Regions from separate parts of the Planococcus sp. MB-3u-03 genome, predicted to be linked through region 1. Evidence: riboswitches for the same ligand, from Rfam matches in the RefSeq annotation. Region 1 holds a riboswitch; each other region holds the start of a gene.
The links. A riboswitch is a leader RNA that binds a small molecule or an ion and turns the genes downstream of it on or off. The one in region 1 is predicted to bind S-adenosylmethionine.
Positions count from the first base shown of each region.

Region 2: another riboswitch for S-adenosylmethionine. It lies ahead of CW734_RS02320 (2,3-diketo-5-methylthiopentyl-1-phosphate enolase); the one in region 1 lies ahead of CW734_RS04090 (LLM class flavin-dependent oxidoreductase).
Region 3: another riboswitch for S-adenosylmethionine. It lies ahead of CW734_RS12840 (methionine biosynthesis PLP-dependent protein); the one in region 1 lies ahead of CW734_RS04090 (LLM class flavin-dependent oxidoreductase).
Region 4: another riboswitch for S-adenosylmethionine. It lies ahead of CW734_RS04870 (transporter substrate-binding domain-containing protein); the one in region 1 lies ahead of CW734_RS04090 (LLM class flavin-dependent oxidoreductase).

Region 1 is NZ_CP025135.1:547,029-549,226, reverse strand. Features, by position in the region: gene CW734_RS04090 (LLM class flavin-dependent oxidoreductase) at 1-1,124, opposite strand, end outside; SAM riboswitch class I at 1,238-1,346, opposite strand; gene CW734_RS04085 (hypothetical protein) at 1,518-1,739, opposite strand; gene CW734_RS04080 (hypothetical protein) at 1,990-2,198, shown strand, end outside.
Region 2 is NZ_CP025135.1:206,890-209,087, forward strand. Features, by position in the region: gene CW734_RS02320 (2,3-diketo-5-methylthiopentyl-1-phosphate enolase) at 1-1,095, opposite strand, end outside; SAM riboswitch class I at 1,166-1,279, opposite strand; SAM riboswitch class I at 1,581-1,732, shown strand; gene mtnK (S-methyl-5-thioribose kinase) at 1,813-2,198, shown strand, end outside.
Region 3 is NZ_CP025135.1:2,295,068-2,297,265, reverse strand. Features, by position in the region: partial or broken gene CW734_RS12840 (methionine biosynthesis PLP-dependent protein) at 1-907, opposite strand, end outside; SAM riboswitch class I at 984-1,086, opposite strand; gene CW734_RS12835 (antibiotic biosynthesis monooxygenase family protein) at 1,284-1,589, shown strand; gene CW734_RS12830 (hypothetical protein) at 1,586-1,954, shown strand; gene CW734_RS12825 (cobalamin B12-binding domain-containing protein) at 1,959-2,198, shown strand, end outside.
Region 4 is NZ_CP025135.1:720,509-722,706, forward strand. Features, by position in the region: gene CW734_RS04870 (transporter substrate-binding domain-containing protein) at 15-860, opposite strand; SAM riboswitch class I at 978-1,082, opposite strand; gene CW734_RS04875 (vWA domain-containing protein) at 1,340-1,996, shown strand; gene CW734_RS04880 (Ltp family lipoprotein) at 2,033-2,198, shown strand, end outside.

The sequences.
Region 1 (2,198 bases):
CCGACCGCGACCGGCCCTCTTCCGCCGATGCCGACGAATGTCGCCAGTTCCCCGATCGTCCATTTTCTGTCCGGATCGGCACGCGTGAACACTTCGACCGCCGATTGCATGGCGTTGCTTTGGATGTATTCAAGCGTATCGTCCGGCTCGTATCCGGAAAAGTCGATGCCGGTCCAGCCGCTCAGCAAGGCGAGTGCGCCTTCGTAGCTGACATGGCTTTTCAAAGTTTCGTATTTCTCTTGCGCTTCCTGTTCGGTCTTCCCGACAATCGCGGTGAAAGTTGTATAGACGAGCACATCTTCCGGGTTTCGGCCGTTCGCCGTGATGCGTTCTCTTAATGCGTCGACGCCTTTTTTCACAACGGGAATCGTCGGCCCTGCCGTAAACACCGATTCGGCGTGCTTCGAGGCGAATTCCCTGCCGCGCGGCGAAGCGCCTGCCTGGAACAATACTGGCGTGCGCTGTGGCGACGGTTCGGATAGATGAGCGCCTGGCACTTTAAAGTAGTTGCCTTCGTGGCGGATGTCATGGACTTTTGACGGGTCGGTATAGATTTTCGACTGTTTGTCGCGGACGACCGCGCCATCTTCCCAGCTGCCTTCCCATAATTTATAGCAAACGTCCAAATATTCGGCCGCGAATTCGTAGCGTTCGTCGTGGCTCATCTGGTCATCGAGCCCGATATTGACTGCGGCGCTTTTCAAATAGGAAGTGACGACGTTCCAGCCGATGCGCCCTTTTGTCAGATGGTCGAGTGTCGACATGCGCCGTGCGAAGGTGTACGGATGTTCGTGGCTGACAGATGCCGTGACCCCGAAACTCAAATGCTTTGTCACCGATGACATGAGCGGCACGACCAATAGCGGATCGTTGACCGGCGTCTGCACCGCATTGCGAAGTGCCGCATCGCGCGTCCCGCCGTAGACGTCGTAGGTCCCGAGCACATCGGCCAGGAACACCGCGTCGAACTTCCCTTTTTCCAATAGCTTCGCCAGCTCGATCCAATATTCGCTGTCCTTGTACGTATGCGATCGGTCGTCCTCATGAAGCCACAACCCCGGCGACTGGTGCCCGCCTGCGCACACCATCTCAAAAGCGTTCAAATAAATCCGTTTCTTCGTCATCGTCAAATTCCTCCTTTTGAAATCGTAATTTCCGCAGCCCTCAGTGGAAAATAAAAATAGCCCTCTTTTCTCTGAAATGAGAAAAGAGGGCTATATGAATAATCGGGTCCGCTCTCTTATCTCCCAAGGAATCTCTCCTTGCTGGAAGTAGCACCTTCCTGATTGATATCAGGGGTTGCTGAAGCGTCATCGGGCCAGTCCCTCGGCTTCTCTGGATAAGATTATTAAATTAATCCCTATCTTAATACTAGGAAATAGAGAAGTCAACCGAATTTTCAAAAATAATTTATTTCTTTAGAAAGCGGATGGGCGAGTCTCCATAATCTCCGGGGATTCTTCTGTCTTTTGCACAGAAAAACGCCAATCCCCTGCAATGGGAATTGGCGTTTCCTGTTATTCTTCCTGCCCGCGTGGTGCTTTTGGCGGTTGGCACGTATCGCATTTGCGCTGGTTGTTCTTGTTGAACTTCGTGAAAGTCTTCTCGAAGTTATTGCCGCATGCGCATTTGAACAAGAGCTTTTGGGAGAATCCGTGGTATTCCGTCGACAATAACTTGCTGTCGGAATTGTTGTTGACGAATGTCCGGATTTTATCGATCGTCCATCGTTTATTCATTCTGTTACACCTCAATTTAGGATTGGCTGGAGGCTTTTGGGCATCCAGTGCCTTGGGACAACGCATAGTTGCCTTAAGTCATCTATTATAGCACGCCTCGAGCCATTCTGTAGCATTGTTCATGCCTGACTGGCAAAACACCTTCTGCCAAATACGATCTGTAAAAAATTTGAATCTTTTTGTAGATTTGCTGCGTATAATTTAACTGATAGCAACATACATCCATTTCACAAATGAAAGGCATGATTTCATGGGCATTGTCACATTAGTCATTTTGATTTTCTTACTTCCTTACGTCTGGTTTCTCTGGACTGGCATCAGTAACAAAACCGGCATGATGGAGAGATACCGCTGGAAAAAACCGCTGGCCGCGCTTCTTGGGCTTGTCCTTATCAGTGCAGTGCTGAATTATTTTTATTCCAACGCCTACCAACTGGCATTTTTCCAGAACGGTTTCGA
Region 2 (2,198 bases), 340 kb from region 1:
GCCGTCCGGATGGCCATGGACGCCGCCTCCGGCATTGATGATGCTGTCGATGCCGTAGTCTTCCAAAAGCAAGGGCACGAGTGCCGGGTGGATGCCGGCAGATGGCACCGGGAAGCTGCGATTTAATGGACTGTTGCTGACTAGTTCGCGCCCGAGCTGCAATGCCGTTTGTTTCTCGAGTGCCACACTGCCGTAAGGGGATGGGAATAAGCTAAAGTCGGCTCCGGCTAGTCGTGTCAGTTTGCCAAGTGCCAGCGCCGTGGAAACGCCGTAAAAATCAGATGACGTGTAGGCGCCGCTGAATGCGGGATGTGCCATCAGCGGGAGTGCCACTTCTTCGTCTTCAGCCAGTTCCTGCAAGACGTCGAATCCGTAGGCATGGACATTGAACAATAAAGCATCCGCCCCGAGTTCACGTGCCCGCCGCGCCTTGTCGCGCAAGCTCGACGTCCGTCCGGATAAATTGACGGCATAGAGCGTGCGATGGCCGGTTTCTGCGTACACTTCGTCCAACACACGACGTGCTGCTAGGATGCGCTTGTCAAACGGCGTCAGCGGGTTGTCGAATAAAATCTCATCGTCTTTCACCAAATCGACGCCGCCGAGTGCCTGTTGACGGAGTTGATCTGATAAATAATCGAGGTCACGTCCGATGACGCCTTTAAAAATGCTCATGGCGAGCGGGCGCCCCGTGACGCCAAGCGTGTCGCGAATGCCGTCAATGCCAAAACGCGGGCCTGGGAACTGGCGGAGCAAGGATTCCTCAAAATCCAAATCAAGTAATTTGATCTCGCCATCGAGCGACAGCTTGCCAAAAACGGTCGTCAGGATGGCTGGCAGATCCGCTGAGAAATTGGCCGCCGGGTAATGGATTTTCAAATGGGCTTGGATGACTCCGTGCTTAGTGGGATGGGTGACGTGCGAGAATTCTTCGACCGACACGACGCGCCCTTTATGCTGTTGCAATTGCTGCTGCTCGAGCAATGGCAAATCGGTCCACGATCCAACCGTCAAACCGAGTGCAATGGCTTCTGCTTTTTTTTCGAATGAACCGGCTTTGCCGAATAATTGATATGTTGCGATAACACCGCTCATGAATAACCCTCCTGCTTAGTGGACATAAAAAAACCTCTTCACAAATAAGAAGAGGTTAAGAATTAACGCCTTCTTATTTCCCAGCCACTCAATTGTGTTGGCTGCAAGAATTAGCACCGTGTCCATGATCGGACCGGTTGCCGGGCTTCGTAGGGCTTGTCCCTCCACCTGCTCTGAATAAGAATAGAATATAGAATTGTTGGTGTTGCAAAGTAATTCTGATTATTCCATGGCAAGCAGTATCTGTCAACGAAGGAAATCAAAATATCTGAAAAATATCCCCTGGTCATTTCAAGAAGGAGATTCATCCACCCATCGCCACGGGAGTCCACGGAAGATCAGATGGAACTCAGCGACATAGACAACCCGAGTAGCGAACTCGCCTTTAGCGGAAAGATTTTCATTTTTTCAAAATATTTTATTGACAATGAATTCTGAATCATGCTAGCATTCGTTTCAGAACTTCATAAATGTTGCATAGCAAACTCTTATCAAGAGCAGGCAGAGGGAAATGGCCCGATGACGCCCAGCAACCGACCGTAATACCGTTGTGAGACGGGGCGCTTTGGCGCCGGGAACACTCCCGCAAGGCACGGTGCTAATTCCATCAGAAATGTACATTTCTGAAAGATAAGAGGCATGGGATCTCTTATTCTGCGCCTCTTTCTTTCGGGAAAGAGGCTTTTTATTATTCTACAGAAAAGAGGCAAATAATATATGACACTTACAGCATCATCTACATACAAAGCATTGACTGAACAACAAGCGATTCAGCTGGCACATGAGCTGGGCGTTTTTGCCCCTGAAGCTGCATTGCAAAGTGAAGAAATCGGAGATGGCAACTTGAATTACGTATTCCGCATCAGCGATTCTGCGAACGGGCAAGGGCTCATCATCAAGCAAGCTTTGCCTTATGCGAAAGTCGTCGGCGAAAGCTGGCCGCTGACGCTTCACCGGGCGACCATTGAAGCGAATGCCTTGAAGCTGCACGGCAAGCTCGCAAAAGGCCATGTGCCAAAAGTGTATGCGACGGATGCTGCGCTTGCTGTCACGGTCATGGAAGACTTGTCGCATTTGACAATTTTGCGCAACGGCTTGATTGA
Region 3 (2,198 bases), 1.6 Mb from region 1:
AGCGACAGGCTCTCGAGGAATTCCCCGACCCATTGTTCTTCGCGCAGGCGGAACGACAGCATGCCGCCTTTTCCAGGGTATAGTACGTCTGTCACGGTCTCTTGAGTTTCAAGGAAGCGGGAGAGTTCTTTGGCATTCGCTTCGTGTTGGCGCATGCGCAGCGGCAAGGTTTTCAAGCCGCGGATCAACAGCCAGGAATCAAGCGGGAAAGTACAGCGCCCGCTGAGTTATGGGCGTTGAAAAGCTGCGCGCATAACTCCTCGCCTTTTGCGGCGACTAGCCCAGCAAGCACATCGTTATGGCCCCCAATGTATTTGGTCGCGCTATGGAGTACGATATCGGCGCCGATTTTGAGCGGCTGCTGCAAGAAAGGGGTCAAAAAGGTATTGTCGACGATCAGTAAAAGATTGTGGCGCTTGGCCAGTTGTGCATACAATTCCAAATCGATCTCCTGCATCAACGGGTTGGTCGGCGTTTCAATGAAAATCGCTTTTGTATTGTCAGTGATTTTCGCTTCGGCCGTTTTCGGATCGACGAAGGGATCGTATACGGGACGGATATGGTATTTTTCCTCATATTGTTCCAGCAGACGGTAAGTACCGCCGTAAATATCTTCAGGAAGCAAAATCTCATCGTTCGGGCGGAACAGGGAAAGGACCAGCTGGATCGCGGCCATTCCAGAGCTGCACGCAAAGCCTGCGTCGCCGCCTTCTAAGTTTGCGATCCCTTCTTCAAGAAGCTGGCGGGTTGGATTTTTCGTCCGCGTATAATCATAGCCTGTGGATTTGCCAAGGCCTTCATGTTCGTAGGCGGTAGAAAGATAAATCGGGGGATTGACCGCCCCTGTGCGCGGGTCGCTGCGGTTGCCGAGTTGAACCAGGCGTGTTTCTAGGCTATGTTGTGTCATGATCCTCATCCTTTCAAATCAAAAAGCAGGGGCTTTCTTCTATGATAAGAAGAAAGCCCCTGCCGTATATGCTATCTTCTCATCTACTAGGTTGCACCTATTGGAATTAGCACCGTGACATATAAGTCCGGTTGCTGAGACTTCACAGGGCCAAATCCCTCCATCTCTCTCGATAAGAATCATTTTATATAGTTGTGGTTGGTTGATGTTTTCCATCATACAACAATTACTTTCGAAATACAAGCGGAATATTGAAAATACTCTTGTAAATGTCCCGAAGGCGCTCGCTTTTATTTCGGAAGCTGAAATGGTATGCTGAGGTATACTTTTATCATGCACGGCTTATACAAAGCCAGTTGCAAAGGGGTTCTGAATTATGTACATCGTCACATCGACCGTCATTGTGCCGGAAGACAAGGTGCAAGACGTCATAGAAATATACCGAAAACGATCGCGCCGTGTAGACCAGGCGGAAGGCTTCACTTCATTCCGGCTGATCCAAAACACGAAAAAGCGCCATGAACTGACCGTCCACTTGGAATGGCAATCCAAACAGGCCTATATGAACTGGGTCAAGAGCCAGGAGTTCAAGGAGATCCATGATTTGGAGAAGAATTATCCAGACCAGGAACTCGCGGGCATCGTCCCGAAAGTCCATCAATACGAAGTGGTGGCCGAATGAACCAGGAACAAAAACAGCAAATCGCGACCGACACGGCAGACGGTATATACGAAGCGTACCCGAATTTATGGGAACGTTTCGGCGATAAGGGATATGAACATACCGTTAAAGACAATCATCACCACTTGGATTACCTCGAAACCGCGTGGGAGCTGCAAAGCGAGCAATCCTTTCTAGACTATGCACTCTGGCTCGAAACGGTGCTCGTGAGCCGCAATGTCGAAACTGCGCTCATCATCGATAATTTTCAGCGGCTTATCGAAATTGTGCCGCGCTATACCGAAACAACGCAAGGAGATTTCATGCGGGGCTGCCTCGATCGCGCAGTCCGGTTATTGGAGCTCCCTCCACATAAAAGGGGCTGATCAAATGAACGAGTCAACACAGCTTTCGGATCTTTTCCTGCAAGGGCAGGAAGAGGAAGCTTTGAAATACGTCCAGGATTTCCTGGAAAGCCATTCACATGAACAGCTCTACGGCGAAATTTTGACGCCGGCGATGTACCGCATCGGAGAATTATGGGAACAAAATGAGATTTCGGTTGCGGAAGAGCATTTAGCAACCGCTGTTTGCGATTTTGTATTGTCCGCTACGGAGCTGCGCAATAAA
Region 4 (2,198 bases), 170 kb from region 1:
ATTCCCCTGTAGGATTATTCAACTTCAACTGGCTTTGTGACGTCAGCACCTAAAAATTCAAGTGAGATTTCCGTCACGGTGCCATCTTCGATTAATTCTGTAAGGGCGGCATCAAGTTGTTCTTTCAATTCCGGACTGTCTTTTTGCATCACTAAGCCACTGCTGTTAGGAGAAAACTTCACATTTTCAGCAAGCTTCAATCCAGGTTTGTCGAATTGTTCTAGTGCTTGAATTAGTACTAAATAATCATTAAGTGTAGCATCAACGCGTCCTTGCACAATTTCAGGAAGCACAGTATCTGATCCAGTATAGACCACTACCTCAGCGCCTTGTTCTTTAGCATAGTCGGAGTAATTGCTCGTCGCAGCTCCACCAACTTTCTTACCTGCTAAATCATCCACCGTTGTAATTCCAGAATCATCATTCTCCCGGACAATGGCTGATCCATAGGAATGCTTGACGGGAACTGTAAAATCAAATTTCTCGAGGCGTTCTTCTGTAATCGAAAAGTCATTTGCTGCAATATCGATCTGACCATTTCTTAGTGCGGGCAAAAGGCCGTCAAATTCCATCGTTTTAAATTCAACTTCTAGGCCTAGCTTATCCCCAATCGCCCGTACTACTTCTACATCAAAGCCAGTCAATTCTTTCGTTGTTTCATCGAAGTAGGTAACCGGAAAATATAAACCTTCTGTACCCACTACTAATTTGCCTGATTCCTCAATTCGTTCCCACGAATTCTGTTCGCCTGATTCAGAAGCGCTGGCAGAACTATTGGAATCCTCATTACCGCATGCAGCTGCGATTAATGCTGTTGCTGAAATCAGTGTAAAAAGCAAAAACTTTTTCGACTTTTTCATATGTATGACACCATCCTTAATGAAGTTAGCGCAACAGCAATGGTTCTTCATGAAACCAAACAAAAAAACCTCTTCAATAAGAAGAGGTTTGCATCTCAAAAAAAAAGATTTCAACTCTTCTTATCTCTCAAGCGATTCGCTTGTTGGATTTGGCACAGTACCCGAAAAGAGTCCGCTGCCGAGGTTTCGTAGGGCCAATCCCTCCACCTCTCATGATAAGAACGTATTAACTATTCAGCTATATTAAGACCATACCATCGACATTTAATGAGGTCAATATGTATTCCTATATATTTAGTAGGGATTTAATTTTTTCGAAGATAAACGTAAAGTTTCATCTGCTACTCCTGCTTTTTAGTACATAAATTATGTCGTGCAGTGAGTTGATTGGTTTGTAAAAGGTCGCTTTAAAAGCGACCTTTTTTCTATTGGAAAATCGTATCCTTGGGGTAGCAAGTAACCTGAAGGAGGAAATTGAGATGAAAAATGAAACGACAGAATTGGTGTTTATTCTCGACAAGAGCGGTTCGATGGCGGGGCTCGAAAAAGATACGATCGGCGGCTTTAATGCCCTAATCGACAAACAGCGAAAGCTCCCAGGCGAGGTCCGCGTGACGACGGTTCTATTCAACCACGAATACGAGCTGCTTCACGATCGGATTTCGCTCGAAGGTATTTCGCCGATGACGGATAGCGATTATGAAGTAGGCGGCATGACGGCTTTGCTCGATGCGGTCGGCTCGACAATCCAAAAGATCAGCAATGCGCAAAAAGGGACATTGAAAAAGCACCAGGCCGATCAAGTGATGTTCGTCATCACGACGGATGGCCTGGAAAACTCCAGCTGTGAATACACATACAAGAAAATTAATGAAATGATTGCCTCGAAAAAGACGGCTGGGTGGGAATTCATTTTTCTCGGTGCGAACATCGACGCGGCCGCGACCGCAAAGAAATTCGGTGTCGACGAAGATTTTGCGGTGGATTACCATGCGGATGCGGAGGGGACGGAGTTGAATTATCAAGTGTTGAGCGAAGCGGTGAGTTCGTTCCGGACCGGGAAAAAGATTGGCCGGGAGTGGAAGAGGGAGATTGAGCGGGATTATGAAGCTCGCGGAAATAAAGAAAAGCAATAATAAGTGAAATTTATTCGAAAACGAGGGGGATTCATCATGAAAAAAGTATTTAAGATTGGCTGTCTCGGCATCATTGGCCTATTTGTATTAATGGCCATACTGGTTGCATTAGTCGGAGGAGGAGAAGATTCCACTGAAACCGAGGGCCCGACAGAAACAGCTCCGGCAACAGAAGAAACCGCAACCGAAGAAACTTCTTCGG